DNA from 4 places in the Streptomyces sp. NPDC097595 genome. Region 4 is predicted to be linked to each of the others. Evidence: riboswitches for the same ligand, from Rfam matches in the RefSeq annotation. Region 4 holds a riboswitch; each other region holds the start of a gene.
What was found. A riboswitch is a leader RNA that binds a small molecule or an ion and turns the genes downstream of it on or off. The one in region 4 is predicted to bind cobalamin.

Region 1: another riboswitch for cobalamin. It lies ahead of ACIQZN_RS10810 (ABC transporter substrate-binding protein); the one in region 4 lies ahead of ACIQZN_RS25530 (ribonucleoside-diphosphate reductase subunit alpha).
Region 2: another riboswitch for cobalamin. It lies ahead of ACIQZN_RS01780 (prenyltransferase/squalene oxidase repeat-containing protein); the one in region 4 lies ahead of ACIQZN_RS25530 (ribonucleoside-diphosphate reductase subunit alpha).
Region 3: another riboswitch for cobalamin. It lies ahead of metE (5-methyltetrahydropteroyltriglutamate--homocysteine S-methyltransferase); the one in region 4 lies ahead of ACIQZN_RS25530 (ribonucleoside-diphosphate reductase subunit alpha).

The regions. Positions count from the first base shown of each region.
Region 1 covers NZ_JBIWCN010000005.1:299,449-306,992, forward strand. The annotation lists gene ACIQZN_RS10795 (PRC and DUF2382 domain-containing protein) at 1-416, shown strand, start outside; gene ACIQZN_RS10800 (ABC transporter ATP-binding protein) at 503-1,282, opposite strand; gene ACIQZN_RS10805 (FecCD family ABC transporter permease) at 1,279-2,295, opposite strand; gene ACIQZN_RS10810 (ABC transporter substrate-binding protein) at 2,370-3,407, opposite strand; cobalamin riboswitch at 3,469-3,656, opposite strand; gene ACIQZN_RS10815 (beta-ketoacyl-[acyl-carrier-protein] synthase family protein) at 3,694-4,917, opposite strand; gene ACIQZN_RS10820 (acyl carrier protein) at 4,914-5,153, opposite strand; gene ACIQZN_RS10825 (acyl-CoA dehydrogenase) at 5,396-7,240, opposite strand; gene ACIQZN_RS10830 (beta-ketoacyl-[acyl-carrier-protein] synthase family protein) at 7,292-7,544, opposite strand, start outside.
Region 2 covers NZ_JBIWCN010000001.1:407,323-414,866, forward strand. The annotation lists gene ACIQZN_RS01765 (molybdopterin-dependent oxidoreductase) at 1-1,878, shown strand, start outside; gene ACIQZN_RS01770 (molybdopterin-dependent oxidoreductase) at 2,026-2,520, shown strand; gene ACIQZN_RS01775 (prenyltransferase/squalene oxidase repeat-containing protein) at 2,528-3,940, opposite strand; cobalamin riboswitch at 4,062-4,135, opposite strand; cobalamin riboswitch at 4,236-4,367, shown strand; gene ACIQZN_RS01780 (prenyltransferase/squalene oxidase repeat-containing protein) at 4,538-7,258, shown strand; gene ACIQZN_RS01785 (hypothetical protein) at 7,255-7,544, shown strand, end outside.
Region 3 covers NZ_JBIWCN010000001.1:419,953-427,496, reverse strand. The annotation lists gene ACIQZN_RS01850 (aspartate/glutamate racemase family protein) at 1-101, opposite strand, end outside; gene ACIQZN_RS01845 (GNAT family N-acetyltransferase) at 123-476, opposite strand; gene panD (aspartate 1-decarboxylase) at 507-932, opposite strand; gene ACIQZN_RS01835 (hypothetical protein) at 1,497-1,787, shown strand; gene ACIQZN_RS01830 (hypothetical protein) at 2,316-2,864, opposite strand; gene ACIQZN_RS01825 (IS3 family transposase) at 3,164-4,045, opposite strand; gene ACIQZN_RS01820 (transposase) at 4,042-4,383, opposite strand; gene ACIQZN_RS01815 (TetR-like C-terminal domain-containing protein) at 4,471-4,953, shown strand; cobalamin riboswitch at 5,019-5,238, shown strand; gene metE (5-methyltetrahydropteroyltriglutamate--homocysteine S-methyltransferase) at 5,407-7,544, shown strand, end outside.
Region 4 covers NZ_JBIWCN010000018.1:36,945-44,488, reverse strand. The annotation lists gene ACIQZN_RS25545 (GlxA family transcriptional regulator) at 1-817, opposite strand, end outside; gene ACIQZN_RS25540 (hypothetical protein) at 899-1,111, shown strand; gene ACIQZN_RS25535 (ribonucleotide-diphosphate reductase subunit beta) at 1,121-2,140, opposite strand; gene ACIQZN_RS25530 (ribonucleoside-diphosphate reductase subunit alpha) at 2,140-4,536, opposite strand; cobalamin riboswitch at 4,676-4,814, opposite strand; gene mctP (monocarboxylate uptake permease MctP) at 4,867-6,483, opposite strand; gene ACIQZN_RS25520 (DUF3311 domain-containing protein) at 6,480-6,734, opposite strand; gene ACIQZN_RS25515 (GntR family transcriptional regulator) at 6,975-7,544, opposite strand, start outside.

The DNA of each region.
Region 1 (7,544 bases), on a different contig from region 4:
AGGAGCAGCTGCACATCGGCACCGAGGAGTACGAGAGCGGCAGGGCCCGCCTGCACAAGTACGTCGTCACCGAGAACGTCACGCGCAGCGTCCCGGTCTCGCACGAGGAGGTACGGGTGGTCCGTGAGCCGCTGCAGCCGGGCGACAAGACGACGCGCGCGGGCGACCTGACGGAGCAGGACGTGGAGGTGACCCTGCACGCGGAGCGCGCCACGATGCGCAAGGAGACCGTCCCGGTCGAGCGCGTCCGGATGGAAACCCAGAGGGTGACGGAGCAGAAGGAGGTCTCCGCCGAGCTGCGCAAGGAGCAGATCGACTACGCGGACGGCACCACCAAGGGCGGAAAGGACATGGGCGGCAAGGACATGGGTGGCAAGGACACCGGCGGCGACATGGGCCGAGGACGCCACCGCTGACCCCCCGCCGGCATGACTGCCGCACCGCACCACAAGCGAAGGGCGGACCCGCCCGACGGGTCCGCCCTCTCGTGTGCCCCGGGCCGTCAGGGCAGGAAGCGCACCGAGGGCCGCCCCTGCGGGCCGTCCGGGGTGACGACGGACCGCACCCGGTAGACGTCCTCGATCAGCTCCTCGGTGACGACCTGCGCGGGGGTCCCGCCCGCAACCGCCCGCCCGCCGCTCAGCACCACGATCCGGTCGCAGAACATGGCGGCCAGATTGAGGTCGTGCAGGGCGACGACGGCGGTCAGCGGGAGCGAGGCGACCAGGGCGAGCAGTTCCAGCTGGTGCTGGATGTCCAGATGGTTGGTCGGTTCGTCCAGGAGGAGTTCGCGCGGTCGCTGGGCGAGCGCGCGGGCGATCTGGACGCGCTGGCGCTCCCCGCCGGACAGCGTGTGCCAGGACTGGTCGCGCCGGCCGGTGAGCCCGGTACGCTCCAGCGCCTCGTCCACCGCCGCCGCGTCCGCCTCCGTCGGTGCCGACCAGGCGCGCCGGTGCGGGATGCGGCCCAGGCGTACGACGTCCAGGACGCTCAGCTCGTCCTGGGTGGCGGCGTGCTGGTCGACCACCGCGACCCGCTGGGCCACCGCGCGGCGGCCGACGCCGGGCAGCGGTTCGCCGTCCAGCGTGACGACGCCCGTGTGCGGGGCGAGGACCCCGGCGAGGATGCGCAGCAGCGTGGACTTGCCGGAGCCGTTGGGGCCGATGAGGCCCACGGTGGTGCCGGGCTCCGGGGCGAGGGTCACGCCGTCCAGGAGGAGGCGGCCGCCGGCTTCCCGGGCGACCCGTTCGGCCCGCAGGCCCTCGGCCGTCGTCCCGGTCATGCGGGCCGCCTGGTGCGGTAGAGGACGGCGACGAAGGCGGGCACGCCGATGAGGGCGGTGACGACGCCCACCGGGACCTCCTGGGGGTCGAGGACGGTCCGGGCGAGCGTGTCGACCCAGACGAGGAAGACGGCCCCGGCGAGCGCGGTGACCGGCAGCAGCCTGCGGTGGCCCGAGCCGGTGAGGGCGCGGGCGGCGTGCGGCAGGACCAGCCCGACGAAGCCGATGGCCCCGGCCGAGCTGACGAGCGCGGCGGTGAGCAGCGCGGTCGTGCAGAGCAGCACGGTCCGCACGCGGGCGACGTTCACCCCGAGGGCGGCGGCCGCGTCCTGCCCGAAGGCGAAGGCGTCGAGCGTACGGGCGTGGCCCAGGCAGATCAGCAGGCTGACGGCGAGGACGGCGGAGCAGACCCACACATCGGTCCAGCCGACCCCGCCGAGCGAGCCGAGCAGCCAGAACAGCACGCCCCGGGTCTGCTCGGCGTCGGCGGCCGTCATGACGACGAACGAGGTCAGCGCCGAGAACAACTGCATGGCGGCGACGCCGGAGAGCACGACCCGGTCGGTGGAGCCGCCCAGGGTGTGGCTGAGCAGCATCACCAGCGCGAAGGAGCAGAGCGCTCCGATGAACGCCCCGGCCGGCAGCGTCACCGCTCCCCCGCCGACGCCGAGCACGACGACCAGGACCGCGCCGGTGGACGCGCCGGAGGAGACGCCGAGGACGAAGGGGTCGGCCAGCGGGTTGCGCAACAGGGACTGCATGACGGTCCCGCAGACCGCGAGTCCCGCCCCGCAGACGGCGGCGAGCAGCGTACGCGGCATGCGCAGGTTCCAGATGATGCCGTCGCGGATCGGGCTGAGCCGGACCTCGCCGATGCCGAGGTGGGCGGCGACGGCGGACCAGACGTCCATGACGGAGATCCGGGCCGGTCCGATGGTGACGGCGACCGCGACGGACAGGGCGAGCAGCACGAGGCCGCCGGTCCACAGGAGGCCGCCGCGCAGTCCGCGCAGCCGGAGGCGTGCGGCATCCGGGGTCTTTGCGGGAGGCGCCTCGTCGGGTGGGGCGGTGAGCCGGTCGGTGGCCGTCACCCCGCGAGCCCGAAGTCGCGCAGCCCGGCGGCCACCAGCTCCACGCCCTCGACCGTGCGGATGGTCGGGTTCATGGCCTGGCCGCTGAGCAGGACGTAGCGCTTGTGGCGTACGGCGTCCATCTTCTTCGTGACCGGGTTGGACTCCAGGAAGGCGATCTTCCCGGCGGCGCTCTCGGCGGTCTGGGACTTGCGGGTGAGGTCGCCGATGACGAGGACGTCCGGGTTGCGGTCGGCGACGGTCTCCCAGTTGATCTGGGGCCATTCGTCGTGCGTGTCGTCGAAGGCGTTCTTCAGGCCCAGCTCCCGGGTCATGATGCCGGGCGCCCCGCAGCAGCCCGCCAGATAGGGGGACTCGGAGTTGGCGAACCAGTACATGACGGAGGTGCCGGACGCGTCGATGCCGTCGGCGGCCTTCCGGATACGGTCCTGGAGCCGCGCGACCAGCTTCTCGCCGCGCTCCGGCACGCCGAACACCCGGGCCAGCTCGCGCACTTCGGTGTAGACGCTGTCCATGGTGAGGGCGCCGGTGCGGACGCCGTCGCCGTCCTTGGTGTTGTCCTTGGCGGTGCAGTCGGCGGGCGCGACATAGGTGGGGACGCCCAGCTTCTCGAACTGCTCGCGCGGGGCGACGCCGCCCTTGGCGAGGGTCGACTCGAAGTCGGCGGCGACGAAGTCGGGCTCCTGGTCGAGGACCTTCTCGGAGGAGGGCCGGTTGTCGGCGATCCTCTTCACGCCCGCGTTGGCCTTCTCCAGGCCCTTCATCACCGGGTCCGTCCAGGTGGCGGTGGCGGCGATCCGGTCCTGGAGACCGAGCGAGAGCAGGATCTCCGTCGTGCCCTGGTCGACGGAGACCGCGCGCCGGGGTGCGGCGTTCACGGTGACGGTGCGCCCGCAGTTCTTGAGCGTGACCGGATAGCCGTCCGCCTTGCCCGCTGCGTCGGCCTTCTCGGACGGGGACCCCCCGCAGGCCGTCAGCAGCAGGAGTGCCGTGGTGAGCAGGGCGGCGGAACGGACGGGGCCTATGAACGGCACGGGGTATACCTCGGCGTCTCTGGGCCCATGCGCGGGGCCCGCTGTACGGTCCGCCGCCCGGTCCCGGACGGCGGTCGCCAGCAGGTCTTCGGACTCGGGTTCGTCCGGGCGGGACGCCTTCCCGGGAGACGCCGGGTCTCCCAGTGGCCGTGGCCCCGCCCGTCCCCCTCACCGCTGCGCGTCAGTTCCGGATTCGCACCGGATTCCCTGACCCCTACGTGGAGTTCGACTGGCTCCGGGGAAGCTATCACGGGCGTCCGCGCAGCTCAGAGCCGCCCCCAGGGGCTCATGGACGTTGCAGGGCCACCACCGCGTTGTGCCCGCCGAAGCCGAAGGAGTGGCTGACGGCCCGGCGGACGGGCCGTACCAGCGGCACCTTGGTGACGCAGTCGATGTCGAACCCGGGCGCGGGTGCGTCCAGGTTGGCGACCGGCGGGATCACCCCGCGCTGGAGGGTGAGGATCGTCAGCCCCGCCTCGATCGCCCCGGCCGCGCCCATGCAGTGCCCGAGCACGCCCTTGGGGGCGGTGACGGGCGGGCGGTGCGGGTACACCCGGCTGATCAGCGCGGCCTCGGCGGCGTCGTTGCGCAGGGTCGCGGTGCCGTGCGCGTTGACGTGCTCCACCTCGTCGGCCCGCCAGCCCGCGTCGCGCAGGGCGGCCTCGACGGCGGCCCGGGCGATCCGCCCGTCGGGGTGCGGGCTGGTGGGGTGGTGGGCGTCCGTGGTGGCGCCGGTGCCGGCGAGCAGGGCCCGGGGTTCGGCGCCCCTGGCCTCCGCGTCGGCGGCGCGTTCCAGCACCATGACGGCGGCGCCCTCACCCATGACGAGTCCGGCGCGGTCGGCGGCGAAGGGCCGGCTGAGCCGGGACAGGTCGCCGTCCGCGAGGGCGGCGGCCCCGGACCGGGCGAAGCCGGTCATGGCGATCGGGAAGAGCGTCGACTCGGTCGCCCCCGCGATGGCCACGTCGCACTGCCCGGAGGCCAGCAGGTCGCGGGCGACGGACAGCGCGGTGACGCCGGACGAGCAGGCCGTGCAGGGGGCCATGCTGGGGCCGGTGGCCCGCATCTCGATCGCGATCTCGGCGGCGGGCATGTTGGGGATGGTCAGCAGGACCCCGGCGGGCGAGGTCGCCTCCGGGCCCTTCCGCTCCAGGACCAGCGCCTGGTCGGTGAGGTGCGCGGAGCCCCCGCTGCTGGTGCCGACGACGACCGCGACGCGGCTGCCGTCCCAGCCGGCCGGGTCGAGCCCGGCGTCGGCGACGGCCTCCCGGGCGGCCAGGACGGCGAACTTGACGTACCGGCCCATCCGGAAGGCGGTACGACGGCCGATCTCGGCGTCCAGGTCGATGCCGTCGACCACGCAGGCGAAGCCGATCGCGCACCCGGCGAGCGCGGGAACGGTGCGCGCCGGGCTCACGGCGGCGCACACCCCCTGCCAGGTGGACTCGGTGTCGTTGCCGACCGGGGTGATCATGCCGAGCCCGGTGACGGCGATGGCCGGTGTCCTCATCGGACGCCGGCCGACGCGTGGAGGTGGGCCGTGAGCTCGGCGAGAGTGGTCCCCCGGGTCAGGGCGCCGGTGTCCAGCTCGACCCCGGTGGTCTCCCGGAGGACGACGGCGAACTCGGCGGCCGCGAGGGAGTCCATGTCCAGGCTGTCCATCGTGGAGTCCGGAAGGATCTCGGCCACGGGCACCTTGAAGGTACGGCTGAGTACATCGGTGATGCGGGGGTGGATCGTGCTCATGGTCTCCCTTTCCTCATGCCCATCCGGCGGGGTGCCCGGCGCCGGCGCGCACGGCCCCGACGCCGGAACAACTGAGCAGCGTCGCTCCGGTTACGCCTTGCGGCGAACCGATTCGCCAACGCCCGTCCGGGACGCCCCGGACCATCGCGCGAACACGGCGACGGTCGTCCAGTAGGCGAGGAGGACGGCCCCCGCCCCGAGCCCCCGCACGGCCCGTGCCGCACGGCGTGTCCGAGTGCCCCTCATCGGCCCGCCTCCATGTGCCAGTGGGCCTCCGGATCGTCGTACGCCTCGGCGTAACCGGCGCCGGTGATCGGCCAGTCGGCGAGCAACTCGTCGGGGAAGGCGAAGGAGTCGGCGAGCCCCGGGAGGTGGGGGGCCACCGCCTCGATGAGCCGTTCCGTGTGGTCCGTCAGCGCCTCCGCCTGACTGGTGCTCAGATGGCCGGCCGCGAGCAGGTCACCGCTGTCGCGCGCGACCCGGCCCAGGGCGAACAGCCGGGCCAGCTCGCCGAGCCGGTCCCGGTCCGCCCCGGCGGGCAGCGCCTCGACGGCCTCCGCGTACGCCTCGGCCGCCTGCCGGCAGGCGTGCGCCTCGACCCCGCGCAGCGCCGGGCCCGCCGCCGCGTTCCAGCGGCCCAGCGGGTCGCCGTGCGCCATCCCGGCCGCCCGGGCCCCGGCGCGCGCGAACCACAGCTCCTCGGCGCACCCCAGGAGCCGGACCAGGAACCGGAGGTCGGTGAGGTCGCCGTGGGCCGGGGCGGCGGGCTCGTACGCGGGGCGGTCGGCGAGCAGGGCGGCGGCGGCCCTGGCGTGGACGGCGAGGTTGTCGCCCTCGGCGGTGATGGCGCCCTCGACGCCGGTGACGAGCGCGGCCATCCCGTTGTTCTCCAGGAGGCCCTGGGCGCCGCAGCGTTCCCGGGACTCCACGATCACCGCCCTGGCCTGCCAGGTGATCCAGCCCTTGGCGATGTCCACAAGGCGCTCGGCCGCCTCCCGCCCGGCCTCGGGCCCCGCCTGGGCCGCCTCCCAGCGGTCCAGGACGCGGCGGTGCAGCAGGCTCATGGCGAAGACCGTGGCCATGGCTTCGGCGAGCGGCCCGTGGTGGGTGCGGTACGCGAGCACCGGCAGCCGCGCCCCGCGTCCGGCGGAGACCTGGCGGTGGCCGCCGTACCGCACCGCGACGGCCAGCGTGGCTCGCGCGGAGCCGACGGCGCTGGCGCTCATGGAGATCCTGCCGGTGACGACCCGGGCGATGGAGGCGAGGAAGCGGCGCCTGCGGCCCTCGATGGCGCTGCGGAACTCCCCGTCGTCGTCGATCCGCCCCTGCGGGCCCGTCAGCAGCGCCTCGCGTCCCACGAAGACGTGGTCGAACGAGGTGAGGCTGTGGTCGACGGGGCTGCCCATGCGGGCGGGCAGCCTGCGCACCCGTACGCCCGGCAGCGGCCCGGTGGCGTCGGTGAGCGGCACAAGCAGCAGGAACACCCCCCGGTCGGCCCCGCCGGCCAGCAGCCGCGCGGCGACGAGCCCCGTCTTGGGGCCGCCGGGCTGCCCGGTGTTGGGCATGAACTTCTGCGCCCCGCAGTGCGGGGTGTGCAGCACGAATCCGTCGCGTACGGGGTCGTAGGAGGCGGTCGTCTCGACGGCCGCCGCGTCGTTGCCGTGCGCCACCTCCGTACACAGGAAGGTTCCGGTACGCCGCAGCGCCAGGAAGTCCGACAGGTCGCGGGGGCTGTCGGCGATGTGGTCCAGGAGGCTGCCGAGGAAGAGGTTGTAGTGGATGCCCGCGATGGTGGCGAGCGCCGGGTCGACCGGGGCGAGCCACTCGTGCAGGGCCGCCAGCGCCCGGAAGTCGGAGGCCGGGCGGGCGGCGCTGTCCAGGGAGTCGTTGAGGGTGCGCAGTCGTGCGTACGCGCGGGCGAGCCGTTCGTCCGGGGTGCCGCCGGCGGCAGGGCCGGGCGGCAGCCGGAACGGTTCGGTGGCGACGAGCCGCCGCCAGAAGCCGTGCTCGCGGCGGGCATCGGCGCCGAGGAGTACGGAGGTGAGCGGGCGCGCGAGGGGATCGGCGCCGGTGAGCGTGGTGGTCATACAAGGCTGAACGACCGGCGTACGGTCAGGACACCGCGCTCGTGCAGATGTTCACCGGCCGGAGGGGCGAACCCGTTCGAAGCAGAGGGCGACGTTGTGCCCGCCGAAGCCGAAGGAGTGGCTGACGGCCCGCTCGACGCGCAGGCGGCGCGGCTCCTTGGTGACGCAGTCGATGTCCCAGTCGGCGGGCGGCGCGTCCAGGTTGGCGACCGGCGGGACGACCCCGTGTTCGAGGGTGAGCACGGTGGCGGCGGCCTCGATCGCGCCGGCGGCGGCCAGCGTGTGCCCGAGGACGCCCTTCGGG
Region 2 (7,544 bases), on a different contig from region 4:
GCGCCCGTCATCCACGCCGGGAAGGGGCCCGACGTACGGATCGCCCGGGTCGCGGACAACGTGGCGGGCGAGGTGCACGGCGAGACCGGCTCCGTCGAGGACGGCTTCGCCGAGGCCGACATCGTCCACGAGGAGACCTTCCGGACCCAGCGGGTGCAGCACGCCAGCCTGGAGACCCACGGCTGCGTCGCCTACTTCGAGCCCAAGGAGGACGGCACGGGGGAGCGGCTGACCGTGCGCTCCTCCACCCAGACGCCGTTCCTGACCCGCCGGGCGCTCTGCGCGCTGTACGGACTGCCCGAGGACGAGGTGCGGGTGGTCGCGGGCCGGGTCGGTGGCGGCTTCGGCGGGAAGCAGGAGATGCTCACCGAGGACATCGTCACCCTCGCCGCGCTCCGGCTGCGGCGCCCGGTGAAGCTGGAGTACACCCGCGCCGAGCAGTTCTACGGTGCCACCACCCGCCACCCGTTCACCATCGGCGTCAAGGCCGGGGTCCGCAGGGACGGCACGCTCACCGCCTTGCAGATGCGAGTGGTGTCGAACACCGGCGCGTACGGCAACCATGGTCCGGCGGTGATGTTCCACAGCGTCGGCGAATCGTTCGCCGTGTACCGGGCCCCGCACAAGAAAGTCGACGCGTACTCCGTCTACACCAACGTCGTCCCGGCGGGCGCCTTCCGGGGCTACGGCCTCGGCCAGGTCACCTTCGCCGTCGAGTCCGTCATGGACGAACTCGCACGCCGCCTCGGCATGGACCCGCTGGTGTTCCGCGAGAAGAACATCATCGGCCCCGGCGAGGCCATGGTCAGCCCGATCGGCGAGGAGGAGGACCTGCACATCGCCTCCTACGGCCTCGACCAGTGCCTGTCCGTCGTACGGAAGGCCATCGCCGAGGACCGCAGCGCCGACGACGTCCCCGAGGGGTGGCTGACCGGAGAGGGCACAGGAATGGCGATGATCGCCACCGGTCCGCCCGGCGGCCACTACGCCGACGCCCGGGTCTCGCTGCTGTCGGACGGTATGTACGACATCGCCGTCGGCACCGCCGAGTTCGGCAACGGCACCACCACCGTGCACAAACAGCTCACCGCCGGGGCCCTCAACACCACGGAGGACCGGATCGCGATCCGCCAGTCCGACACGGACGTCGTCCGCCACGACACCGGCGCCTTCGGCTCGGCCGGCACCGTCGTCGCGGGCAAGGCGGTGCTCCTCGCCGCGACCTCCCTGGAACAGCGCCTGCGCACCCTGGCCGCCCGCCACACCGGAGTCGCCCGGCATCTGTGCGTGCTCGGGGCGGAGTCCGTCGACTGCGCCGGCCGGCTCGTCACGCTCAAGGAGCTGTACGAGGCGGGGCACGCCCTCGGCGCGGCGGACGAGCTCGCGGCCGACGGGCACTGGGGCGGCTCGCCGCGCTCGGTCGCCTTCAACGCGCAGTGGTTCCGGATCGCCGTCGACCCCGGCACCGGCAAGATCCGCATCCTGCGCAGCGTCCACGCCGCCGACGCCGGGAAGGTCATGAACCCGATGCAGTGTCGCGGTCAGGTCGAGGGCGGGGTGGCCCAGGCGCTGGGCGCGACGCTCTTCGAGACCGTCCGGGTGGACGACCGGGGCAGGGTCACCACGGCCGCGTTCCGCCGCTACCGGCTGCCCCAGTACGCCGACGTGCCCCGGACCGAGGTGCACTTCACGGAGACCTCCGACTCGATCGGCCCGCTCGGCGCCAAGTCCATGAGCGAGAGCCCCTTCAACCCGGTCGCGCCCGCGCTCGCCAACGCCCTGCGGGACGCCACGGGCGTCCGCTTCACGGAGCTCCCGGTGACCCGCGACCGCGTCTGGCGGGCCCTGCACCGGCGGGCGGAGGGCGTCGGCCGATAGACCAGGACCTTGCCAGGCCCGTACTCGTACATAGCTCAGAAATGCGAGCCGAAGAGGCGACCTGACATGGCAATCGCGGTTCACCGCTCCGGCGGTCGGGTATCACTGCGCGCAGCCGCAGCACCGACCGCCGCGAGGGGACCGACGATGAACCGACCGAGCACCGCCCCGCACCCCACGCCCGCGGGCACCTTCGCGCTCTGGGGCGACCTGGCCGATCCGGTCACCCTGTCCGTCGCCCGGCTGCGGCGCGACTGGGAGCAGCACCGGGCCGAGGTCGTCTTCGACTGCGCGACCTCCGGCCCCCAGCGCCATGCGTTCGCCGGACCGCTGCTGCGCGAGGTGGTGGCCGCCACCCTGCCCCGCTTCGCCCCGCTCCGCCGCAAGGAGCGCTCGCGCCTCCTGCTCGCGGTGAGCGGCGGCGACGGCCACCACACCGTGCTGTCCTGGGCGGAGATCGACGCGGACTTCGGTAACGCGCCGGTCCTCCTCGCCACCCGGATGGACGGCCACGACCTGGACGAGTCCGGCACCCAGCTCGTCGTCCCGTCCGACCGGTGCGGCGCGCGCTACGTCAGCGCCGTCACCGGCATCTGGCTCGGCCACCACCACCGCGAGGAGTCCGTCCCCGCGGTGGTGTGACGGTGTGTCAGGCGCCCCACTTCAGGGCGATCGTGTCGCCCACGCCGATGGAGCGGTTGCGGGCGGCCGCGGTGAAGGCCGAGCCGTCGACGCTCGCCTTCCAGGTGTTGGAGCCGCTGTTGGCCTTGCCGTTGAGCGAGGTGAGCTGTCCGGTGCCGGAGGACGGGGTGACCCCGCTGACGCAGCCGGACGGGGTGGCCGCACTCGTGGCCGCGTCGAGAACCGCTCCGAGCGTGGTCGTGGATCCGGTCGGGGTGAGCGGGACGGAGCACACCTTCAGGCTGCCCGTGCCGTCGTCCACGGTCAGTGCGAAGGACGTCGCGGTGCCCGAGGTCAGCGAGGTCTGGCCCACCCACTGGGGTGCGCCCGAGGTGACCGGCGTGGGCGGGGTCGCCGTGAAGCCGCCGCCCGCCACCGCGCGCAGCCCGTCGATCGACGCGTACGCCTGCGGGCCGGTGTCGGTCGGGAGGTACTTGAATCCGCCACCGGGGTTGAACTGCTGGCTGATCAGGAAGTCGACCGGGGTCTTGCCCTTGCTGGTGAGGAAGTCACCGGTCTGGGGGTTGATCCCGCACGCGTTGAGCCCGGAGACGGCCCAGCCGTTGGAGTCCGTGTTGACGCCGAACATGGCCTCGAACGCACCGGTGTTGGCGATCAGCTTGCCCTTGAGGAACGTCTTCGCCTGCACGATGTCCGGATCGGTGTTGGCGACGCCCGACACGCAGAGCGCGGCCATCGCGGCCCCGGTCATGTCGATGTCGCTGTCGGCGGCCAGCGCGCCCGGATCGCCCTCGGCCTTGCTGTAGTTCCAGCCGCCGTCGTCGTGCTGGTTGGCCCGGATACGGGTGATCACCGCGTTGCGCAGCGACTGCGGTACGCGTATCTGGCCGCTGGTGGTCCTGGCGCCGTTCAGGGCGAGCGCCGCGAACACCGTGCCGTTGAAGTTGGCGGAGGGGCCGAAATAGCCGGGCTCGGCGGTCTGCCAGTAGCGGTACATGTCCGCGACGAGGTTGCGTGCCGCCGAGACGCGCGCGGGGTCGATTCCGGCCGCGTAGGCGTTCAGCGCGGCCCGCTCGTAGTCGGTGACGACCGGGGACGCGGACGGCCAGGCGCTGGTGGCCAGGAGGTTTCTGTACACCGTCCGCGCGTTCTTGGTCGCGTCGCCACCGGGGGTGACGTCCACCGCGGCGGTGCCCGCCGCCGCGAGCGCGCTGAAGGCCCACTCGTTGGACAGACCGGTGCCCGCGTACGAACCGTCGGACTGCTGAAGGGACTTGAGGTACGTCACACCGTTCGTCTTGGACGTGGCGATCTGCGCGGGCGTGGCGGTCGCCGCGGCCGGCAGGGTGGTGAGCGCGAACGCGCCCAGCGCGGCTACCGCGGTGAGGGCGGTGCGGTGGACAAGGGCGGGACGGGGCATGGCGTGCTCCAGGGTGAAGGGACGCCGACCCGCCCGGTGGCCGGCCCTTTCGAGCGCACGCAGCGGACTTGGCCGCCGTCCGCGAACGCGTGGACCGACTTCCAGATAGCCATCACCGCTTGGGCATTCGGGCTCGGAGGCGGTAGAAGCCCCCACACCGCTGCGCGTCAGCCCCGGATTCCCACCGGGTTCCCCCACTCGGCAGTGCGGGACAGTACCCGACGCCGGGCGGGTCCGCCACAGGGCCCCGGTGCGCCTCGGCGTCACGTCGGGGGCGGCCTTGACGGACCGTACGAACGCATGCTCCACTCGCTCCGATACGCAAGCTGTTCCAGGGGAAGCCGGTCGAAGTCCGGCGCTGACCCGCAACCGTAGACCCGGCCTGGCCGGGTGAGCCGGAGTACCTGGAGCTTGTTCCACAGCAACAGACGCCGTCGCGGACTACGGCGTGGTGCGCCCCGTGACGACGCGCGGTTCCTTGCGGAACTCGGGCGGCGTACTGCTGCCACGTCTTCGTACCCCCGCATCGGCCACACCCGAGGGGGCCCGGTGGGGACCATGCAGCGCCCGGACACAGGTGCACGAAGACGTCAGGGCATGTTCACGGCCGCGCTCTGCGCACTCGGCCTCCTGGCCGCGGTCTGCTTCGCCTTCCTGCCCGGCGCCCAGCGCGCCGCGGCGGCCCCGGCCGCCGACTGCACCGCCACCAAGGGCGCCGTCGTCGCCGTCGACTTCGGGCCCTTCGGCGGCACGGTCCAACGCGGCTGCGACACGACCCCCACCACCGGCTACGAGCTGCTGCACGAAGGCGGATTCAGCACCGAGGGCACCCAGCACGACGGACCCGCCTTCATCTGTCGCATCGGGTACGGCGCCTTCAACTCCGGTACGCAGTACCCGACTCCGGACAAGGAAGCCTGTGTCCTCACCCCGCAGGCCACCGCGTACTGGTCCTACTGGGTCGCCTCGGCCGGACAGGACGACTGGTCCTACAGCCAGTACGGGGCCATGAGCCGCAAGCTCAAGGACGGCGACGTCGACGCCTGGGTCTACGGCGGCACCGATGTCGAAGGCACCACGGGCAGGCCCACCTTCAGCCCCGACGACGTGCGCCCCGGAGGAGGGTCCAGCCCCGACCCGAGCGGCGAACCGACCGGGGCACCGGGAAGGGTGGACGTCGCCGCGGCCGCGAGCTGGCTGAAGGACGGCCTCACCGACGGCGAACGCATCGTGGACGAGGGCGCCGAGACCCCCAACTACCTCCTGACGACGGAGACCGCGTACGCGCTGGCCGCCGCCGACGGCAGGAGTGACGCACTCGACAAGGTCACCTCGTTCCTCGCCGCCCACGTCGACGACTACGTCTCGTCCAACGGCAAGGACCAGCCCCTCGCGACCGCGGCCGCCGCCCGGCTCGCCCTGCTCGCGGAGTCCACCGAGGGCGACGCGCACTCCTTCGGCGGCCGCGACCTGATCGCCGACCTCACCGGCAACGTGTGCACGGAACGCGCCCCCGGCGACGGCTGCACCGCCCCCGGAGACATCCGCGGCATCACCTACGCCGACGAGCAGGCCCGCGCCGTCCTCGCCCTCCTGCGGGCCGGCGAGAAGCCGGACACCGCCTCGGTCGACCGGCTGGTCCAGGTGCAGTGCAAGGACGGCGGCATCACCAGCATCCTCATCCAGCCGGGCGAGCGCTGCGAGGGCGACGCCGGCACCACCGGGCTGATCGCACTCGTCCTGCACGCGGCGGGCGGCCACGACGACGCCGTCGCCAAGGCCCGCGACTACCTCACGAAGACGCAGCTCGACACCGGGGCCTTCCCGGGCTACGCCGGGTCCACCACCGGTGACGTGATCACCACCGCCTACGCCGCCCAGACGCTGCGCGCGCTCGGCGAAACGAAGCGGGCCGGGGCCGCCGAGGGCTGGCTCTCCCGCGTCCAGCTCAAGGGCGGCGGCTTCGGCTACGACCAGGACGCCGTCGACCCCACCCTGTACGCGACCCCCGTCGCCGTACTCGCCGGTGCGCGTACCGATCTCGCGACGCTCACCACCGAGAAGAGCGAGCCCACCACCCCACCGACCACCACCCCTCCCACCACCGAGCCCCCGGCTCCCGGGAAGGGCCCCGACCTGAAGAAGGGCGTGGCCTACCTCACGGGCGCGGCGCAGCTCAAGCAGGGCCGCTACTACCCGGTCGGCCCCGGCTCCGGGCGCGCCGACTTCGGCCTGACCATCGACGGCGCCTACGCGCTCGCCGCCACCGGCCTGAACAACGCCAGGCTGCGCGGCATCGTGGACTTCCTGGACGACCAGGGCAAGGACGGCGAAGGACGGACGGTCAACGACTGGACGGGCGCCGGCACCGAGTACGCCGCCGGCGGATCGATCGGCAAGACCGCGCTGCTGGCCGAGGCCGTTGGACGCGACCCCCGCGACTTCGCCGGGCAGGACCTGATCGCCGCCCTGGACAAGGCGGTGTGCCCCGCCGCGAGCACCGCCCCGGACCGCTCCTGCGCGGCCGAGGGCGCCTACACCTACGCGCCGTCCGTCTTCTCGCAGGCGCTCGCTGTCATGGCCCAGCTGCGCGCGGGGGACAAGGACAACGCGAAGGCGCCGCTCGCCTACCTGGAGAGCCTGCAGAACGACGGCAACGGCGCCTGGCCGAGCCTGATCCCGCCGACCGGCGACTCCGACGTCGACTCCACCGCCATCGCCGCGATGGCCCTCGACCTCGCCGGCGGGGACCAGGCGGACGCGGCGGTCGGCAAGGCCCTGAAGTGGATCGCCTCCAAGCAGCTGCCCGACGGCGGATTCCCGGGCGCGGCGGGCAACTCCGTCAACTCCGCGGCCCTCGCCGTGCAAGGACTCTCCCTCGACAAGGACACGTACAAGAAGGAGATCGACGCGGCGCTGAAGTTCCTCGCCGGGCAGCAGAACGGCGACGGCGGCTTCAAGGTCGCCAAGGAGGGCCAGCCGGGCTCCGACCTTCGGGCCTCCACCCAGGCCGTGGGCGGCGCCACCGGCATCTCCTTCGGGAAGCTGGACCGCAGCCTCGACGGTACCTCCGCCCAGGCCACCCCCACCGACGACACCGGCGGCACCCCGCAGATCCTCACCCCCGGCGACGACGACTCCGGTTCGGGCGGCGGCATCGTGAACGCGGACGGCGGAAACGGCGGTGACGGCGGCGCCCTTGCCTCCACCGGGGTCCAGGTCACCGCGCTGGCGGCCTTCGCCGTGCTGCTCACCGCCCTCGGCTGGTGGGCCGTCGCCGCCGCCCGGCGCCGGGTCGCGGCCGGAGCGGGACGATGAGGCCGGTCCTGCGCACCCTGAGGCCGGGCCCGTCCACCCTGAGGCCGGTCCTGCGCACCCTCGCACGCCTGGTGGCCGCGCTCGGCCTCACCCTCGCGGGGCTCGGCGCGACCGCGTCCCCGGCGGCGGCCGACCCGCAGCCCATGGGCCGGTGCACCACCACGTCGGGCGCGGTCCTCGCCGTCGACTTCAGCCACTGGGGCGGGCCCATCTACCGGGCCTGCGGGACGACTCCGACGACCGGCTACGAGCTGCTGAACCAGGGCGGCTGGCGCACGGTGGGGAC
Region 3 (7,544 bases), on a different contig from region 4:
CGTACGACGTGGCGCAGGGCGGTTCCCGGGTGGTCGGCGTCGCGCAGGGCGTCGAAGACCGGGACGTGGACGGGTGAGGTGTGCAGCAGCGCGAGCGTCATGGCCGGCCGGCTCCTTCCGGTTCAGTACAGCTCGGGGTGCGAGGCGAGCTGCGTCTTCGCGCGCTCCACCAGCCCCTCGGGCGCCTCGGGGGCCTCGTCGGGATGGCGCGAGGCCCACTTGGCGGCGTACGGGCACAGCGGGACGACGGGCACGCCCTCGCGCCCCGCCATGGCATAGAACTCCCTGACCAGGGCGGAGCCGATGCCCTTGCCCTCGTGCCCGGACCCGACGACCGTGTGGACGGCGACGAGCCCGGCGGGCTCCCCGTCCAGCACGAAGTACGCGATGACGCCGACGGCCTCGCCGTCCTCGTACGCGGACAGCTTGCCGGCCGCCCGGTCGTCATGGATCTCGGGCCCGGTCTGCTCTGCCATGGCGGTGTGCCCCTCGTTCGACGAGCCGCCTCAGCGCGCCGAGGGCACCGCGTGCGGGCTGCGCTCGGTGTCACTGCCCGGCACGGGCGCGGAGGCGTCGGCACCGAGTGCGACGATGCGGTTGTCCGCGTCGACGTGCACGATACGCGGGACGAGGGCACGCGCCTCGGCATCCTCGACCTGGGCGTAGCTGATGAGGATGACCAGATCACCCGGGTGCACCAGATGGGCGGCGGCACCATTGATCCCGATCACCCCGGACCCGCGCTCGCCCTCGATGACGTACGTCTCCAGCCGGGCCCCGTTGTCGATGTCCACGATGTGCACGAGCTCACCGGGCAGCAGATCCGCGGCCTCCATGAGCTCGGCGTCAACGGTGACGGAACCCACGTAGTGCAGGTCGGCCTGGGTGACGGTGGCACGGTGGATCTTGGACTTGAACAGAGTACGCAGCACTTTGGACTCCTCCGAGACGGCTCCCTGCCTGCTTTCTGCAGGTCAAGGGCGGTCTCAAGTGTACACCGGCACACCCCGAACGATGTTTATGAGGAACATCGCTCTGGTCAGGTGAGGCAGCTTCCCACCTGGGGCTATTCCGTCACTCAGGCGCCTGTTGAAACGATCGCCCGGGAATGTGCGGGGACACACCCTGACCGGATACTGACTTCACTGATGACCCATCAGGCATGCAGGAGGTCCCTCTGCACACGGACGGCGTGCGGACGTGGGACGCATCACCGACCTCTCAGGCACCGACATCGCTCCGGTTCAAGGAACGCGACCCCCTTTTGACCATCAGGGCGCGATGCTCGACCGCTCCGAGAGGTGAGCTCGTCAGGTACCAGTCGTCCAGGCCGCACGGCAGCGTGGAACTCGCGAGCAAGGCGCGTCAGCGCCGGCGCCGGCCCGCCCGGGCTGAAGCCGAGGTCACGCGCCCCTGCGCACTTGCGTGCGCCGCTCCTCCATTTCGCACTGTCCCACCGCTGGCGAACCGACCTCGCACACCGTGAAGGAGAGCCGTTGACGCCGACTGAGGAAGTGCTCCAGGATCTGGCTCAGCCCTCGAACGTCTCCGTCCAATCCGATGACGCACTGGTCGGCAAGGTGAAGGCCGCCATAGCGACGGACGACAAGAAGCGGAAGGAGAACGAGGACGAGCAGCTCAGCCCCCACATAGGACACGATCTAAGCAACCATGTAACGTACTGCGAGCCGTCCCAGGGAATGCGTTCACAAGCTTCATCAATTCCAAAAATAATAGGAGCCGCGGCAGGAATGCCGCGGCTCCTATTATTTACTTCTTTCTCGTGAGGTAGTAGGTATCCCGCACATCGGGATCCGACGTCAAGAAGAACAGGCGAAGTTCTCCCTTCTCACCTCTATTGATCCCAATGTCCCAAACCGCCTCTTTTGGCGGAGGTTCCGTGCGAGATGCGGCATCGTTTGGATTGAGTTCAGTCGCCGACCTCGCGCCTTCAGCCAAAGAACCCTTTTTCCCTTTACTGATAGCCGAGGTCGCCTTGACCTGAATCACCCACCCATCCCCTACGGTGTTCCCGCCTCTGTACGCTCCGGGCTCCAACAGGCGCCAGGACCCCGGACCCGACATGCGCCAGGCATCGTCGAAAGCGAACTCCTGCCCGTCAAGCTTCTCCACGACCGCGCGGTGCTCGGGCTGCAGTTTCAGAGAACTACCCTTCCAACCCGCCCAAGTCCCGTATATATCAGCGGCAGTCACCTTGACGGGGGATGGGGGCGGGTCGGTACGACTATCCACGCAGGAACTGAGAGTCAGCACCCCGACACATGCCATTGCGAGTCCAGCGGCTGGCACGTGTCTCACCGCTCAGGCTCCCGCATCACGATCTGCTCACTCCACCGAAAGGTCATCTTCATATCTCTTTGTCCGTTTGGAAACAACGCCCCGGTACGATTAGACAATGCCATGGCCCCTGGATCCTTAGCACCGCCTTCGTAGCCCTCCTTGGAAACCCCTCGCGTCAAGGACTTCTTCGTCATCATATTCGTGAGGATGAACTCCACCTTCCCCCTCTTGGACTGCTTATCGTATCCAGTCACTGTGGCTTTGAGGTTGAAGGAACCAAGGACGGCGCGAGTGGCACCTTCCGAGTTATTCGGGGAGTCACCGACGAACAATTGTGCGGCAGCGGATGACAATTCACCTGCCATCAAGTCAGTGAGGGATAGATTATTCATCGCCGCCCCATATTTGGTCTTGTAATCGAGGCCCTTGATAGTCTCACCGATTTTCACCCCCTTGCGATGTGCCAGGTAATCACGCACAACCGACAACCATATGTGACGCTTCACACCTTCTGTTATCTTGTCGTTTTCGTCGAACTGGTACGCCAGTGGTGTCGCGCCCATGAACCACAGCGCTACCAGCTGAGTGGCAGTCGGATTGAGTATGGCTTCGGCGTCTGGAAAGGATATTCCAGAGCGATAAGCTGCTGTCGCTCGCCTCCCCAACTCGTCCTGGCGCGGGCTGCTGCCGCCGTAATCACAGCTGTAGTAGCAGCCGTTCTTGCCGGTGCCTCCGGGGGCCTTGCCGGCGTCCTTGCGCTGCTCGCCTGTGCGTAGCTCGCTGTGGCCAGTCCCGTCATCGGTGAAGAGACCGGAGGGGTCACTGAAGGTTGACCTGACCCCTTTGGGGCCGACACGTCCGATTATGCCGCGAGTGTGAGGGGGTGGCTTCTTCGTTGCCGTTCCTCGTGCGGCGTCTGGTAGCCGATGGCTGAGTGGAGACGGCGGTGGTTGTAGTACGTGATCCACCGGAACGTGTCCGCCCTGGCCTCGGCCCTCGTCGGCCAAGCCTCCCTTCCTATCTCGGTTTTGAGGCTGCCGAAGAAGGACTCTGCGGCAGCGTTGTCGTAGCAGGATCCGGTCCGGCCCATCGACTGGCGTATGTCCAGCTCACGGCAGGTTTCCCGCATGAGCCTGGACGTGTACTGGCTGCCGCGGTCGGTGTGGAAGATCGCGTTGCCGGCCGTGTGGCCCTGGTGATGGGCCATGCGGAGAGCCGCTTCGGTCAGTTCCGCCTGCATGTGATCGCCGATCGACCAGCCGACCAGTTCCTTCGTGCACAGGTCGATCACCGTCGCCAGGTAGAGCTTGCCTTCCCCGGTGGGCAGCTCGGTGATGTCTCCGACGAGTTTCAGACCGGCCATCGGAGCGGTGAAGTCACGCATGACCAGGTCCTTCGCCGGCACCGCTTTCCTGTCCTGGCGGGTCAGCGACTTGCGTCGCCGCCTGGAGACGCCCTGGATGGCGTGCTCGCGCATGATCCGCGCGACCCGTTTCCTGTTCGCCGTGACGCCCCGGCGGTGCAGGGCCCGGGTCACGCGCAGGGCACCGTAGGTTCCCGACGAGGCGTCGTGGACCTGCCGGATCTCCGCGAGCAGGCCCTCGTCCGAGGTGTTCTTCGCGTCTCTCGCGGGCTGCCGGTTCTTCCATCCGTAGTAGCTGGATCTGTCCCATCCCAGCAGGTCACACACCCTTTTGACCGGGTGTTCCGCGCGGATCTCGTCGACGAAGCGGTAGCGGATCACTGCCCCGTCTCCCGTGCGAAATAGGCGGCCGCCCTCTGCAGGATGTCGATGTCCTGCCGGGCATGCGCCAGCTCGTGGTTCCGCTCGGCCAGCAGCCGGTCCAACTCGCGGACCTGCGCTTTCAGCGCTTCGACCTCCCGGCTCACCGCGGCATCACCGCCGTCGTTGCCGGCAGCCTTGCGCCTCCGGCCCAGCTCACGCTCCACCCACGTGCCCAGCGTCGCCTTATGCACGCCCAGCGACCGCGCGATGTCCGCAACCGGCCGCTCCGGCGAGGAGAGCACCAACTCGACCGCGTCGTTCTTGAACTCCTCCGGAAACTGCTTGCCACGAGCCATGGCCGACCACTTCCACCCGCAGGCCGCCACGCGACCTGCCGTTCAGGTGTCGGCATCGAAGGGGTCACTTCAGCACTGGCCGACACCGTGGACGCCGCCTGGGCCGCCGCCCCCGTCGACGACCCGGCCGCCCGGATCGAGGCATGGGCCACCGCCTTCCGGAGCTGGGCACTGTCCCACCCGGAGGGCTTCCGCCTCATCTACGGCGACCCGGTCCCCGGTTACCGGCCGCCCGAGGGCGGCGCCGCCCCGGATGCCGCCCGCCGGGTCTGCACCGGCATCACGGCGCTCGCCGCCGCCGCGTGGCCGCACGCCGAACGCCGCTACCGGGACAGCGACTTCGAGTGGTCCGACTTCGATCCCGGTCTGCTGGACAAGGTCCGCCCCGCTTTCCCCGGCCTGCCCCCGGCCGCCGTGGCCCTCGCCCTGCGCATCTGGAGCCACCTGCACGGCCTGGTGTCCCTGGAGGTCTACGGTCACATGCAGCGGCAGGCCCTCAGCCCGGAGAAGCTCTTCCGCGAGGAACTGTCCCAGCTCATCCACTCCTTCGTCCTCGCCCCACGGAGCTGAGGACCGGCCGAGGACCGGCGGAGGCCGGCGTGAGACGGGTGTCCCTCCACCCGGCGGCACCACGTAAGGTGGCCGCAGCAGCTGGTTCGCCCCGTCCGCCAGGCGGGGTGTCGCAAGAGGGAACCCGGTGGGAATCCGGGACTGCCCCGCAGCGGTGAGCGGGAACGACCGCCGTCATACGCACTGGGCCCGGGACGGGTCTGGGAAGCGACGGCCAGTAGGTGTCCTCCGGTACGGAGGGCGTGCCCGCGAGTCCGAAGACCTGCCAACTGCCCGCGCACGGACCATTCCGTACGCGGACATTCCGGTGACCTCGTGGGCGGGTCGGCGTACACACCAGACGGAGCAACCGCGCCGCGCCGCGCGAGGACCGTGTCCGTCGGGTCGTCGTCACCTTCGCGCTCTCGTCCCGTCTCCGGGATCTCAGGGATTCATCTCGCGAAGGAGATCTCCGTGACATCCAAGTCCGCAGCCGCGGCAGCACGCGCCACCGTGTACGGCTACCCCCGCCAGGGCCCCGACCGGGAGCTCAAGAAGGCCGTCGAGGGCTACTGGAAGGGCCGCGTCAGCGCGGACGCCCTCCGGCAGACCGCCGCACAGCTCCGGCACGACAACCGGCAGCAGCTCGCCGACGCCGGCATCCAGGAAGTCCCCACCGGCGACTTCTCGCTCTACGACCACGTCCTGGACACCACCGTCATGGTCGGCGCCATCCCCGAACGCCACCGCGAGGCCGTCGCGGCCGACGCGGTGGACGGATACTTCGCCATGGCGCGGGGCACCCAGGACGTGGCGCCGCTGGAGATGACCAAGTGGTTCGATACGAACTACCACTACCTGGTCCCCGAGCTCGGCCCCGGCACCGTCTTCACCGCGGACTCCACCAAGCAGGTCGCGGAGCTCAAGGAGGCCCTGGCCCAGGGCCTCACCGCGCGGCCGGTGCTGGTCGGCCCCGTCACCTATCTCCTGCTGGCCAAGCCGGCCCCCGGTGTGCCCGCCGACTTCGAGCCGCTGACCCTGCTGGACCGGCTGCTGCCGGTGTACGCGGAGGTGCTCGCGGACCTGCGCGCGGCGGGGGCCGAGTGGGTGCAGCTCGACGAGCCGGCGCTCGTCCAGGACCGCACCCCGGCCGAGCTCAACGCGGCCGAGCGCACCTACCGTGACCTCGGCGCGCTCACCGACCGGCCGAAGCTGCTCGTCGCCTCCTACTTCGACCGGCTGGGCGAGGCGCTTCCGGTCCTGGCGAAGGCCCCCGTGGAGGGCCTGGCGCTGGACTTCACCGAGGCCGCCGCCGCCAACCTCGACGCCCTCGCGGCCGTGGGCGGACTGCCGGGCAAGCGCCTGGTCGCCGGTGTCGTCAACGGCCGCAACATCTGGATCAACGACCTCCAGAAGTCGCTGTCCACGCTCGGCACCCTCCTCGGGCTGGCCGACCGCGTCGACGTGGCCGCCTCCTGCTCGCTGCTGCACGTGCCGCTGGACGCCGCCGCCGAGCGGGACATCGACCCGCAGATCGTCCGCTGGCTGGCCTTCGCCCGGCAGAAGACCGCGGAGATCGTCACCCTGGCGAAGGCCCTCGCGCAGGGCACCGGCACCATCACCGGTGAACTCTCCGCCAACAAGGCCGCGCTGGCCTCCCGCGCCGGCTCCCCCCTCACCCGCGACCCGGCCGTGCGCGCCCGGGCCGAGGCTGTCACGGACGCGGACGGCCGCCGCTCCCAGCCGTACGCCGAGCGGGCCGCGGCCCAACGGGCTCACCTGGGGCTGCCGTTGCTGCCGACGACGACCATCGGCTCGTTCCCGCAGACCGGCGAGTTGCGGTCGGCGCGCGCCGACCTGCGGGCCGGGCGCATCGACACGGCGGGTTACGAGGAGCGCATCCGGACGGAGATCCAGGAGGTCATCGCCTTCCAGGAGAAGACGGGCATCGACGTCCTGGTGCACGGCGAGCCCGAACGCAACGACATGGTCCAGTATTTCGCCGAGCAGCTGACCGGGTACCTCGCCACCCAGCACGGCTGGGTGCAGTCCTACGGCACCCGGTACGTGCGTCCGCCGGTCCTCGCCGGGGACATCTCGCGCCCCGAACCGATGACGGTGCGCTGGACCTCGTACGCCCAGTCGCTGAGCGACCGCCCGGTCAAGGGCATGCTCACGGGCCCGGTCACCATGCTCGCCTGGTCGTTCGTCCGCGACGACCTGCCGCTCGGGGACACCGCCCGGCAGGTGGCCCTCGCCCTGCGCGACGAGGTCGACGACTTGGAGGCGAGCGGGACTTCGGTGATCCAGGTGGACGAGCCGGCGCTGCGCGAGACGCTGCCGCTGCGGGCCGCCGACCGGGCGGACTACCTGGCCTGGGCCACCGAGGCGTTCCGGCTCACCACCAGCGGCGTGCGCCCGGACACCCAGATCCACACGCACATGTGCTACGCGGAGTTCGGTGACATCGTCCAGGCCATCGACGACCTGGACGCCGATGTCATCAGTCTGGAGGCCGCCCGCTCCCACATGCAGGTGGCCCGCGAGCTGGCCGCCCACGGCTATCCGCGTGAGGCGGGTCCGGGCGTCTACGACATCCACTCGCCCCGCGT
Region 4 (7,544 bases):
GGAGATGCTGGGCGAGCAGGACGCGCTGGCGCAGCAGCCAGCGGTACGGAGTGGTCCCGGTCTCCTGCTGGAAGCGGCGGGCGAAGGTGCGCGGCGACATGTGGGCCCGGTCCGCGAGCTGTTCGACGGTCATCTCGCGGTCGAGGTGGCGCTCCATCCAGGCCAGCGTGTCTCCCACGGTGTCGCACCGGGTGCGCGGCAGCGGCCGCTGGATGTACTGCGCCTGCCCGCCGTCCCGGTGCGGCGGCACCACCATCCGCCGGGCGATGGTGTTGGCGGTGGCCGGCCCGTACGCCTGGCGGACCAGGTGCAGGCAGGCGTCGATCCCCGCCGCCGTCCCCGCCGACGTGGTGACCGGCCCGTCCTCCACGTACAGCACGTCCGGCTCGACGGCGGCCTCGGGGAAGCGGCGGGCCAGGTCGTCGGCGTGCCGCCAGTGCGTGGTGCAGCGGCGGCCGTCCAGCAGCCCGGCCGCGCCCAGGAGGTAGGCCCCCGAGCAGACGCTGAGTACCCGGGCGCCCCGCTCCACGGCCCGGCGCAGGGCGGCCAGCACCTCCTCGGGGAACTCGCGCTCCCCGAAGCGGCTGCCGGCCGGTACGGCGACGAGGTCGGCCTCCTCCAGCCGGTCCAGGCCGTAAGGGGTGTTGATCGTGAAGCCGGCGTGGGTCCGCAGCTGGGGCCCCTCGCCGGAGACCACCGCGAAATCGTGCACCGGCAGGCCCTCGTCGCTGCGGTCGAGGCCGAACACCTCGCAGACCACGCCGAGTTCGAAAGGGTTGACGTCATCGAGCATCAGGGCGGCGACATTGTTCAGCATGGACCCAGTGTGGCAGTAATTCGATGCCCTATGACAGTCCTGCCACTGCCGCTTCTTCGCCGGAGCGAGGACAGTAGAGGCATGAACACATTCCAGAACTTCCTCGGCATTTCCGCACTTTTCGCCCTCGTCCTGCTGCCCGCCCTGGTCGGCATGGCCCGCGAGCGCCGCATCGACCGCGAGCTGCGCGCAGCGGAACAGGACCGGAGCACCCGCCCACCGCAAACGGCGGACGCCGCGCGGCCGGTGGGGGCCGCACGGCGTCCGTACGTCAGGAGCTGGGCCAGAATCTAGCCCTTCCGCCTAGAAGTCGTCGTCGAAGCCGACCGTGCCCTCGACGGCCACCTGGTACGCCGACGGGCGCCGCTCGAAGAAGTTCGTGAGCTCCTGGACCCCCTGGAGCTCCATGAACGAGAACGGGTTCTGCGATCCGTACACCGCAGGGAAGCCCAGCCGGGTGAGCCGCTGGTCGGCGACGCACTCCAGGTACTCGCGCATCGACTCGGTGTTCATGCCGGGCAGCCCGTCGCCGCACAGGTCGCGGCCGAACTGCAGCTCCGCCTCGACGGCCTCCTTCAGCATGTCGGTGACCTGCTGCTCCAGGGCGTCGTCGAAGAGCTCCGGCTCCTCCTTGCGGACCGTGTCCACGACCTCGAACGCGAAGTTCATGTGCATGGTCTCGTCGCGGAAGACCCAGTTGGTGCCCGTGGCGAGGCCGTGCAGCAGCCCGCGCGAGCGGAACCAGTACACGTACGCGAAGGCGCCGTAGAAGAACAGTCCCTCGATGCACGCCGCGAAGCAGATCAGGTTCAGCAGGAAGCGACGGCGGTCGGACTTCGATTCCAGCCGGTCGATCTTCTCCACCGAGTCCATCCAGCGGAAGCAGAACTGCGCCTTCTCGCGGATCGAGGGGATGTTCTCCACCGCCGCGAACGCCGCCGCGCGGTCGTCCGGGTCGGGCAGGTAGGTGTCGAGCAGCGTCAGATAGAACTGGACGTGCACGGCCTCCTCGAACAGCTGCCGCGACAGATACAGCCGCGCCTCGGGGGAGTTGATGTGCTTGTACAGCGTCAGCACCAGGTTGTTCGCGACGATCGAGTCACCCGTCGCGAAGAACGCCACGAGCCGCCCGATCAGGTGCTGCTCGGCGGGCGTCATCTTGGCGAGGTCCGCCACGTCCGAGTGGAGGTCGACCTCCTCCACGTGCCAGGTGTTCTTGATCGCGTCCCGGTAGCGCTCGTAGAAGTCCGGGTAGCGCATGGGGCGCAGGGTCAGTTCGAAGCCCGGGTCGAGCAGGTTCTTCTCGTGGTTGACAGCGGTCATTACTGGCAGGCCTCGCAGGACTCGGGGTTTTCCAGGGAGCAGGCGATGGCGTCCGCGTCGGGAGCCTGCGCCTGCTGTACGGGGATGGGGGCGGCGGCCGACGCGGCCCCGGACGCGGCACGGGCGATCCGGGTCGCCGGACGCGACCGCAGGTAGTACGTCGTCTTCAGGCCCTGCTTCCAGGCGTACGCGTACATCGAGGAGAGCTTGCCGATCGTCGGCGTCTCCAGGAACAGGTTGAGCGACTGGCTCTGGTCGAGGAACGGGGTACGGGCCGCCGCCATGTCGATCAGGCCGCGCTGCGGGATCTCCCACGCGGTGCGGTACAGCGCCCGCACGTCCGCCGGAATCCAGGCGAAGCCCTGCACCGAGCCGTTCGCCTCGCGCAGCGCCTCACGCGTCCGCGCGTCCCACACGCCGAGCCGCTTCAGCTCGTCCACCAGATAGCCGTTGACCTGGAGGAACTCGCCGCTCAGGGTCTCCCGCTTGAAGAGGTTCGAGACCTGGGGCTCGATGCACTCGTAGACACCCGCGATCGAGGCGATCGTCGCGGTCGGGGCGATGGCCAGGAGCAGCGAGTTGCGCATCCCGGTCTTCGCGATCCGGGCCCGCAGGGCGTCCCAGCGCTCCGGCCAGTTCACCTCGGTGTCGTAGTGGTCGGGGTGCAGCACCCCGCGCGCGGCCCGGGTCTCGGACCAGGCGGGCAGCGGACCGGACCGCTCCGCGAGGTCGCAGGACGCCTCGTACGCGGCGAGCATGATGCGCTCGGCGATCTTCGTGGAGAGCGCCCGGGCCTCGGGGGAGTCGAAGGGCAGCCGCAGCTGGAAGAAGACGTCCTGGAGCCCCATCGCGCCCAGGCCCACCGGCCGCCAGCGGGCGTTGGACCGGCCGGCCTGCTCGGTCGGGTAGAAGTTGATGTCCACGACCCGGTCGAGGAAGGTCACCGCCGTCCGCACGGTGGCGTCAAGACGCTCCCAGTCGATCGAGCCGCCGTCCACGAACGCGCCGAGGTTGACCGAGCCGAGGTTGCAGACGGCCGTCTCGCCGTCGTCGGTGACCTCCAGGATCTCGGTGCACAGGTTCGACGAGTGCACGACCCTGCCCGGCTCGGCGGTCTGGTTCGCGGTGCGGTTGGAGGCGTCCTTGAACGTCATCCAGCCCTGCCCGGTCTGCGCCAGGGTCCGCATCATCCGGCCGTACAGCTCGCGGGCCGGCATGGTCTTGCGGGCCAGGCCCTTCGCCTCGGCCGCCCGGTACGCGGCGTCGAAGTCGTCGCCCCACAGGTCGGTCAGCTCGGGCACGTCCGCCGGGGAGAACAGCGACCAGGCTCCGTCCGCGTCGACGCGGCGCATGAACTCGTCCGGGATCCAGTGCGCCAGGTTCAGGTTGTGCGTGCGCCGCTGGTCCTCGCCCGTGTTGTCGCGGAGCTCCAGGAACTCCTCGATGTCCGCGTGCCAGGTCTCCAGGTAGACCGCGGCGGCGCCCTTGCGGCGGCCGCCCTGGTTCACGGCGGCGACGGAGGCGTCCAGCGTCTTGAGGAACGGCACGATGCCGTTGGAGTGGCCGTTGGTGCCCCGGATCAGCGAACCGCGGGCGCGGATGCGGGAGTACGAGAGGCCGATGCCGCCCGCGTGCTTCGACAGCCGGGCCACCTGGTGGTAGCGGTCGTAGATCGAGTCCAGCTCGTCCAGCGGCGAGTCCAGCAGGTAGCAGGAGGACATCTGCGGGTGGCGGGTGCCGGAGTTGAAGAGCGTCGGCGAGGAGGGCAGGTAGTCCAGCCGGCTCATCAGCCCGTACAGCGCCGCGACCTCGTCCAGCGCCCGCACGGAGTCGTCCTCGGCGAGCCCGGCGGCGACCCGGAGCATGAAGTGCTGGGGGGTCTCGATGACCTGGCGGGTGAGCGGGTGGCGCAGCAGGTAGCGGCTGTGCAGGGTGCGCAGCCCGAAGTACCCGAAGCGGTCGTCGGCCCCGTCCGCGAGGGACCGTTCGACCAGGGCGTCCAGGGCGGCCGCGTGCAGCGTGACGAACGCGGCGGTGCGGTCCGCGATCAGGCCCTCGCGGTGGCCCACGGCGACCGAGGCGGAGAACGAGGTGGCGCCCTGCCCGGCGGCCTCGTCCGCGATGGTGCGGGTGAGCAGCCGGGCGGCGAGCCGGGAGTAGGCGGGGTCCTCGGAGATGAGGCCCGCCGCGGCCTCGGTGGCCAGCGAGCGCAGCTCCGCCTCGTCCGACCGGGCGTTGCGGCCGCGCAGGGCGGCGGCGGCGACGCGACCGGGGTCGGTGTCGGGCAGGTCGGCGGTGAGGTCGGTCAGGGTCCGCAGCAGTGCGGTACCCGGTCCGTCGCTCGCGGTCCCCGTTGCTTCGGCCGCTGAAACCGGATCGGCTGGCGCGATGGTCACGTGGTGCTCTCCCTCGCTCGGCTCTGGGCCGGCGGAGAGCGGGGGCAGCCGGGCAGGAGCGGGCCCGGGCGGGGCGGCACTCCGTGCGGCGTCCACCGGCCCATCCACGAGGCCCGGACGTCTGGGCATCCGGTTCGGTCGAGCCGGATGCGCTGTCGGCAGGTCCTCGGACTCCACGGGTGCGCGAAAGCGCACCGAATACACCGTTGCGGGACAGTTCCGGATTCACACCGGATTCCCCTGCGGCGACAGCGAGCACGAGCATACATGTGGGGGCCGCCCTGTCGGGCAGCCCCCACATCTTGTGTCGCGTGGCGTAAAGGTGTGCGGTCAGTGACCGCCCGGCGCTCCCGCCGTGGCCGGCGGCAGCTTCTCCTGGACGCCCGGGTCGCCCGCGTCCGCGGTGTAGTCGCCCGGGGAGGTCTCGTCGATCCCGGCAGGCGCCTTCACGGCGTTCAGGACGAAGGTGAGGACGACGACGACCACGACGTTCAGCACGAACGCGGTGAGGCCGATGTAGCCGATCTCACCGAGGCCCGGGATCTCCTTGGAGGACCCGCCGAAGTGCTTCTGCGTCGGGCTCGCGACCCCGTACGCGGCAGCCGTACCGTAGATCATGCCGACCGCCCAGCCGGCGAGTAGCGCCCAGCGGTGGAACCACCGGGTGAACAGGCCGCCGACCAGGGCCGGCATCGTCTGGAGGATCCAGATCCCGCCGAGCAGCTGGAAGTTGATCGCGACGGTCTTGTCCATGGTGAGGACGAAGGCGAGGGCGCCGACCTTGACCAGCAGCGACACCAGCTTGGAGACCTTGGTCTCCTGCTCGGGCGTCGCGTCCGGCTTCAGGAAGTCCTTGTAGATGTTGCGCGTGAACAGGTTCGCCGCGGCGATGGACATGATCGCGGCCGGTACCAGGGCGCCGATGCCGATCGCGGCGAAGGCCACGCCCGCGAACCAGTCGGGGAACATGTTCTCGAACAGCTGCGGGATGGCCAGCTGGCCGTTGTCCACCTTGACGCCGGCGGCGATCGCCATGAAGCCGAGCAGCGCGAGCAGGCCCAGCATCAGCGAGTAGAGCGGCAGGATCGTGGTGTTGCGGCGGATCACCTCACGGCTGCGGCTGGAGAGCGTCGCCGTGATCGAGTGCGGGTACATGAACAGCGCCAGCGCGGACCCGAGCGCCAGGGTCGCGTAACCCCACTGGCCGGCCGCGGCCGGTGCGAGGCCGCCCGCGCCCGCCTTGGTGAACTTGTCCTGGGCGGAGGCGAAGATGTCGTCGAAGCCGCCGAGCTTGATCGGGATGTAGATGATCGCGACGGCGATGACCAGGTAGATCAGCCCGTCCTTGACGAACGCGATCAGCGCGGGCGCCCGCAGCCCCGAGGAGTAGGTGTACGCGGCGAGCACCGCGAACGCGATCAGCAGCGGCAGGTCCTTGACGAACCAGTTGGTGTTCTCGCCGCCGCCGACGCCCATCACGTCCAGCACCGCCTGGATGCCGACGAGCTGGAGCGCGATGTACGGCATGGTGGCGAGGATGCCGGTGACCGCGACGGCCAGCGACAGACCCTTCGAGCCGAACCGGCCGCGGACGAAGTCCGAGGTGGTGACGTACCCGTGCTTGTGCGAGACCGACCACAGGCGCGGCAGGAAGGTGAAGATCAGCGGGTAGACCAGGATGGTGTACGGCACCGCGAAGAAGCCGGAGGCGCCGGCCGCGTAGATCGCCGCGGGCACCGCGACGAAGGTGTACGCGGTGTAGAGGTCGCCGCCGAGCAGGAACCAGGTGACCCAGGTGCCGAACGACCGTCCGCCCAGGCCCCATTCGTCGAGGGTGGCCTCGTTCTCGGCCCTGCGCCAGCGGGCGGCCAGGAAGCCCATGACCGTGACGGCCAGGAAGAAGAAGATGAAGACGCCGAGCGCGACGCCGTTCACGCCGTCCTTCATGCCGACGCACCCCCCTTGCGGGCGCGCTGGTCACGCTGCCACAGCTTGTAAGCGATCATGGTGAGCGCGGTGGAGATCAGCACCCAGAGCATCTGGTACCAGTAGAAGAACGGGATGCCGATGAAGGTCGGGTCGATCTTCGCGTACGAACTCACCCAGAGCATCGCCACGAACGGCGCGATGAGACACAGGGCGATGACCACCCGCAACGGCGTGACCGTCGGTGGCTTTCCTTCTGGTTCTTCCGCCATGGCGGCGACTCCGTCCCCTCGCTGATCACCTGTAATGCGCAGGAAATCTAGGCGAGGGATCCGGCCACCGTCACCCCCTGTCCGCATTGCGGTCCGGCAACGGTCGCCATGGACCGGCCGGATGGCCCCAATGGCGGCAAACGTCCGGGGGTTGGTCCAGGCCAAGCCGGGCCACGGGAACGCCGAACGGCCCCCGGGGGCGGGTCCGGGGGCCGTTCGGAAGCACATGCGTACGACGGGTCAGTCCAGCGGCCGCTTCAGGCGGGCCACGAACTTGTAGCGGTCGCCGCGGTAGACCGAGCGCACCCACTCGACCGGTTCGCCCTGCTCGTCCAGCGAGTGCCGGGAGAGCATCAGCATCGGCAGGCCCACGTCGGTGCCGAGCAGCCCGGCCTCGCGCGGGGTGGCGAGGGAGGTCTCGATGGTCTCCTCGGCCTCGGCCAGCCGGACGTCGTACACCTCGGAGAGCGCGGTGTAGAGCGAGGTGTACTTGACCAGTGAACGGCGCAGCGCGGGAAAGCGCTTGGCCGAGAGGTGCGTGGTCTCGATGGCCATCGGTTCGCCGCTCGCCAGGCGCAGGCGCTCGATCCGCAGGACCCGGCCGCCGGCGCTGATGTCGAGCAGCCCGGCGAGGGTGTCGTCGGCGGTGACGTAGCCGATGTCCAGGAGCTGCGAGGTCGGTTCGAGGCCCTGGGCGCGCATGTCCTCGGTGTACGAGGTGAGTTGCAGGGCCTGGGAGACCTTCGGCTTGGCGACGAAGGTGCCCTTGCCCTGGATGCGTTCCAGCCGGCCCTCGACGACCAGCTCCTG